2 regions of the Paenibacillus taichungensis genome follow, and region 2 is predicted to be linked to the other one. Evidence: predicted binding sites of a transcription regulator. Region 2 holds the regulator's gene; the other holds the start of a gene.
The links. The regulator NrdR, encoded in region 2, represses ribonucleotide reductase genes. The targets are predictions, from matches to a motif close to AACACNATATATNGTGTT.
Positions count from the first base shown of each region.

Region 1 (3,167 bases), 2.1 Mb from region 2:
ATTATCACATGATGATTATACAGATGTTCCTCAGCGAAGAAAATAGAAGAAGATGTCTACTTTCGCCCATTACTGGGCACTAAATAGCAAGTTTACTTCCTGAAGCAGAAGTTCATGCCGATTGGCTGTATGTTCCAGGATCGGTTCGCTTAACCAATGGCCTCCCTGTGTTAGATATACGTGCCGGTTTCGTACGGCATGCAGCTGCTTCCAGCTTTCCGCATGTTGAAGCCTCTCCCACAACATCTGGGAATGATGGTCCTTCATAACACTAACGATGATGACGTCCGCATCGAATGCAGCAATCTGTTCGGCTTCCACATATCTGGTAAATTCGATCTGATCCACACCCGAAGCCGCGGCAATCTTCAAATCGTCATAAAATACGGTTCCTGCTCTTCTTCCCCAGATTTGAATGCCCCGTGGAGACACACTTAGTGCGATTAGCTTACCTTGTTGAAACGAATCAGGAATATGATGAAGAACCGTTTCCACCTTTTCCTCATATCGAAGAAGCCATCTTTCACTTTCATTCTCCCGATCCACAAAACAGGCCGTTCGCCGCAAATGTTGCCGCCAATCCTCTCCGTGCCAACTTAGAAACAACACCGGTGCGATGTGCCGCAGCTTCTCTTTCTCCTCTTCGGGGATCATCTCGTCCAATGCAACAATCCGGTCTGGCCTGGCCCGCATCAATGCTTTGAGGTTGAAATCATAGTCATGGCTGAGTGCTACCTTGACATCATAACGATATTTCCGACGGTAATCATCTGTCCAAAACTGATCAATGGGCGCTGCGAAGGGGATAATTTGCAGGGTCAGCAAATGCCCAATATTGGGCCAGCTGTACGCAGCTGTTTTACATTTCCTGTTTGCCATATATGTACGAGGCGGTAATCCGACCTGCTTTTTGAATTGGCTGCTGAAATAGTGTTGGTCCTTGAAACCTGCCAATAGAGCAATGTCCTTCAGTGGTTGTCCTTCTTCCATCAGACGTTTGGCCTCGTTGGTACGAATCTCTGCCAGATAGTCCATCGAACTCTGATCGAATTTCTCTTTGAATGATCTCATGAAATAATAGCGGCTCATGCCCGCTTCATCGGCCAGGTTCTCGACTGTGATTGTATCCTGATAGTGATGCAGCATGTATTCCCGTGCTCTCTCGAGTGCGTTCTCGTGTTGGTTCTGCTTCTTGAACAGCAGATGCAGCAGGTCCTGGAGACCCGCTTGGCTTGCGAAACGATCTGTTGAATCACCCGTATGCCAGTAATTGACGATTTTTTCGCAAAGTTGCTGCACCTGTGCATCTGGAACCGTGATTGACCCACCAAGCTCCGTTAACAAACACTCAGAGGACACCTTCTGTCCACCATATGGAATGATGCCGATATGAATCCGGTACACGATCTGCTCTCCATCCGTTAAGTAAACGGTCTCGACCCGTTGGCCTGGTAATACAAAATGTGCACTATTAGGTACGAAAGGATGCGGTATACCATCAATGACGATTTTGCCGTGACGATTTGCAGCAACAAGAATGACATGATCTGGTGTTTCTTCGTATACCAAGCGATAGGACTTGTCGACCGAATCCTTGAATACGTTCTTTAATCCATACCATGCGAGATCTGCTGCTGCCTGTCCTTCACCCTGTGGGTGATTTTGTTGTAATTGTGTCATCGTAGCGCATCCCTCTTTTCGAATCTTCTTCAAAATTCTAAATGATAACAATTCTCAATGTCAATCATAATTCTCGCATGCACCAAATATCGTGTATTCGAATATGGATATCTACTAAGCCACAAATTTTTTAAACCTAGTAATAGAGCCCATTCATCAGGTTTTTCACAAAATTGATACCAATATGCATTTGACAAAGCTATATATTGATATAAAATTAAGAAATAAATCTATATATAGTGTTTGTTTTTGATCACCTTTCATTTGTCAAGGAGGATATGATAGTGCTAATTGTGTATGATTCGATAACCGGGAATGTTAAGAGGTTTATTTCCAAGCTTCAACTGCCGGCTGTTCAGATTCAGAATCAAATGACGATTGATGAACCGTACGTACTTGTGACATATACAACAGGTTTTGGACAGATACCTGATAAGGTGTCTTCTTTTTTGCAAAAAAACTCTAAATACCTGATTGGCGTGGCCGCCAGCGGTAACCGTAACTGGGGTGAGCGTTTTGCCAAAAGTGCAGATTTGATCTCTGCATCTTATAACGTCCCGGTTATCAGTAAATTTGAATTATCAGGTTCCAAGAAAGACGTGGAGTATTTTGAACAGGAGGTGAGCCGCATTGCGACATATTGAATTAAATAACATGCTGCTAAAGCGTGACTCTGATGGCTTCTTCCAGTTACATAAGGATAAAGAGGCTGTAGAGGAGTTTATGAAAGAAATCAAAAATAAAAGCATGGCGTTTGCCAACATTAATGATCAAGTCAAATTCATGATTGATCATGATTATTACGAAGATTTCTATGCTTCCTATACAGCTGACCAAGTTAGAACCGTATTTGAAATTACGCGTGGCTATGAATATAACTTTCCTTCCTATATGGCAGCGTCCAAGTTCTATACTGATTATGCATTGAGAACCTATGACCGTAAAACATACCTTGAGCAATATTCTGATCGGGTAGCAGCCGTAGCTCTTCATCTGGGTCGAGGACGCTTTGATACGGCTTGTTTGCTGTCTCGTTCTATGATGGAGCAGCGCCTTCAGCCCGCAACCCCTACTTTTCTAAATGCAGGAAAAAGTCGGCGCGGAGAACTGGTTTCTTGCTTCCTGCTTGAAATGGACGATTCACTGAACTCCATAAACTATGTACTAAACACTTGTATGCAGTTATCCAAAATCGGTGGTGGAGTGGCTGTCAACCTGTCGAAGTTACGTGCTCGTGGTGAAGTCATTAAAGGTGTTGAAGGTGCTGCAAAAGGCATTACTCCTGTTCTCAAGCTGATGGAAGACGGCTTCTCCTACGCCGATCAGATGGGTCAACGTAAAGGTTCTGGTGCAGCATACTATAATATTTTCGGTTGGGACGTTATGGAACTGCTGGATAGCAAAAAGATTAATGCGGATGAGAAAATCCGGCTGAAAACTCTCTCTATCGGACTTATTGTCCCTAATCGTTTCTATAAGCTGGCTCA
Region 1 covers NZ_CP194720.1:1,871,583-1,874,749, reverse strand. Annotated here, with positions in the region: gene ACR1R9_RS08710 (helix-turn-helix domain-containing protein) at 70-1,680, opposite strand; gene nrdI (class Ib ribonucleoside-diphosphate reductase assembly flavoprotein NrdI) at 1,965-2,324, shown strand; gene nrdE (class 1b ribonucleoside-diphosphate reductase subunit alpha) at 2,311-3,167, shown strand, end outside.
Region 1: nrdI (class Ib ribonucleoside-diphosphate reductase assembly flavoprotein NrdI) is a predicted target of NrdR. The motif match lies at 1,907-1,924, and genes of this name have one in related genera.

Region 2 (3,167 bases):
AAGGTGGCTGCAGATGTAGGTGTCTCCGTATCGGTCGCAGGTCAGCTGATTACCGTTTTTTCTCTGGCCTATGCCTTCGGCACACCGATCGTCATAGCCGTCACTGCACGTATGGAGAGACGTAAACTTCTCCTTTATGCGCTTGGTGTATTTGCAGTAGGCAACCTGATTGCCGTCGCGTTACCCGGCTTTACATTCTTGCTCGTATCGCGTATTGTTCTCGCGATTAGTACCGGCGTGTTTCTCGTTACCTCATTGACGGTTGCTGCCAAGCTCGCTGCACCTGGCAAACAAGGAAGTGCAATTGCAACTCTTATAATGGGTTTCAGTGCCTCCTTAATTATCGGAGTTCCACTTGGAAGAGTCGCCGCTTCGGTTTATGATTGGAAGCTCATTTTTGGCGTTATCGGTCTACTAGGTTTGTTTGCCATGTTCTTAATCCTTATTGCTATACCCCAATCCAATGGCGAGGCGCCTGTTCCGATTCGCAAACAGTTTGCACTGTTGAAGAAACCTGAAATTGCGATCGCGTTGGTTGTCGCCTTCATGTGGATTGGTGGATACTCGGTTGTTTACACCTATATTTCGCCCTACTTGCTGACCATAACCAAATTAAGCGAGCAAAGCGTAAGCATCGCACTCTTCTCTTTCGGTATCGCTAGCTTGTTTGGTTCTAAATTCGGCGGTTACAGCACCGATAGATGGGGAGCTCCCCGCACATTAGTCATCGGAATGCTGTTTAATACCATGGCTCTAGTTCTGCTCTCACTAGATGGGCAAACGCCGTTGATCGTATTCCCACTTCTGATGTTTTGGTCTTTCACCGTTTGGTCTTCGAGCCCAACCCAGCAGTTTTATTTATTGTCACTTGCTCCAGAGGCATCGGGCATTATGCTTAGTATGAATACCTCCGTTTTGCATCTTGGCATGGCCGCTGGTGCTGGTCTTGGCGGTGTTGTCGTCGAGCAGGCATCACTGAGCTACATCAGTTGGATCGGCGCAACGAGCGTCATTCTGGCTGCTGTAACTGCTGCTACCTTCTTCCGTATTTCCTACTTGCGCAAACGCCGCGAAGAAGTAAAATGCAGCCTAGTCGAGACTTGTGCGTAATTCAAATCTCCCCAAAAAACCAGGCTGCTAATTTACAGCACCCTGGTTTTTGTTTTTCTATTCAAGTCGGGTCAGGAATTTGTTTTTCTTCCCGTGGCGCAGCACGACAATTTCGTCATATAGTTAAGCATTTTGCCACTTAAAGACTCTGTAACTGTATAAAAGCAATCAAGTTGTCTCCTAATAAAAAAAGAACGGCATCTCTGCCGTTCTTTTTGATGGACTCTCAGGGACTCGAACCCTGGACCAATTGATTAAGAGTCAACTGCTCTACCAACTGAGCTAAGAGTCCATATGATGTTCTTGTATGGAGCCTAGGGGGATCGAACCCCTGACCTCATCGCTGCCAGCGATGCGCTCTCCCAGCTGAGCTAAGGCCCCAAATTATGAATATAACAAGTTGTCCAAATCTGCAATGCTCCGCAGGCGACTCCTATATCATATAAAATACAGCTTTTGCTGTCAACAACTTTTTCTTGAAGCTAAAGTGATTGGAGAAGAACAACCTTTTTACTGGAACACACAGATGGTAACCCCAGAATGCTCTTCCCCTTTTACCCGTTTCACTAATCCACGTTGTCATCTTTGGACAATAGGGATTTGAGTTCTTTCATAAACATATTGATGTCTTTGAATTGACGGTACACCGAAGCGAAGCGCACATAGGCTACTTCATCCACTGGAAATAGCTGTTCCATCAGTAGTTCGCCAATCTGACGGCTCTCTACTTCAGCATCGGCTGTATTTCGCAGAGACTTCTCTACCTCAGATACCATCATTTCAAGTGTCTCCACAGAGACCGGACGTTTCTCACAAGCCCGGATCAGGCCACGAAGAATCTTGTCCCGGCTAAATTCCTCACGACTGCCGTCCTTCTTGATGACGATCAGCGGTGTTTCTTCCACCATTTCAAAAGTTGTAAATCGACGGCTACATTGCTCACACTCACGACGACGACGAATCGATTTCGATTCATTGGCCGGCCTTGAATCAAGCACCTTTGTGCCCAGATAGGCGCAATAAGGACATTTCAAATCAGATCACTTCCCATGTTTTACTTTTTACCAGAAATTGCCTACATGCATTTAGTTATGAAAATCGTATTGCCGACACATAATACTTTTACCAACCGCGAGGAGGTGAACAGCAATGGCACAAAGCAATGGTAACTCCAACAACCTGGTGGTAACTAAAGCTTCCGCAGCTCTCGAACAACTGAAATATGAAGTTGCTCAAGAACTCGGAATCAGCATCCCACAAGACGGATACCAAGGTAACATGACTTCTTACGAGAACGGTTCGATCGGTGGATACATCACGAAGCGTCTGGTAACAATTGCAGAACAGCAATTGGCAGGTCAATACCAATAATATCTGCATCGTAATACGGTACACAGAGGAGCATGGAGCGGCCGGTGAACAACCGGCCTGCTCGGTGCTTCTACTTATTTTAGACCATGAATCCAGATTGTATTAACTTAGAACGTATTATAGATCTTTACATACTGATTATAATAATAAATGACGCGTTGTACATAGTGCCGGGTTTCACCAAACGGAATATCTTTGACCGTCTCGAATGAACCATCCCATACGCCATCCCTTAGCCATGAGTTCACTTTACCTGGACCTGCATTGTAAGCAGCAATCATAGCCGCTTCATTCCCGTCAAATTGATCTGACAGGTTGCGTAGATACCAGGTACCCAGCTGAATATTCCTTTCAGGCTCGTGCTTCAATTCTTCCAGTGAGGTGCCCGGAATTTTGGCCTGCTCCATAATCCAGTTAGCAGTGTCAGGCATTAGCTGCATTAACCCGATGGCACCTCTCTTGGATTCCTTGCTTGTCTTAAAATTGGTCTCCACCTTGATGATGGAAGCGATGAGAAACGGATCAACCTCATAACTCTGAGACTGGGCACGAATCTCTTCCTTATAATGAATCGGATAGAACCATGACATCCAATTGGTATTCAGGAACAGCACCAATACAAAAGACACAAACATCAACAACAATACCCGTTTCTTACGCAGCAATCTCATATTAGGCCCTTACGA
Region 2 covers NZ_CP194720.1:3,939,900-3,943,066, forward strand. Annotated here, with positions in the region: gene ACR1R9_RS17495 (MFS transporter) at 1-1,110, shown strand, start outside; tRNA gene ACR1R9_RS17500 (tRNA-Lys) at 1,330-1,402, opposite strand; tRNA gene ACR1R9_RS17505 (tRNA-Ala) at 1,419-1,491, opposite strand; gene nrdR (transcriptional regulator NrdR) at 1,677-2,144, opposite strand; gene ACR1R9_RS17515 (alpha/beta-type small acid-soluble spore protein) at 2,260-2,481, shown strand; gene ACR1R9_RS17520 (lytic transglycosylase domain-containing protein) at 2,589-3,152, opposite strand; gene coaE (dephospho-CoA kinase) at 3,149-3,167, opposite strand, start outside.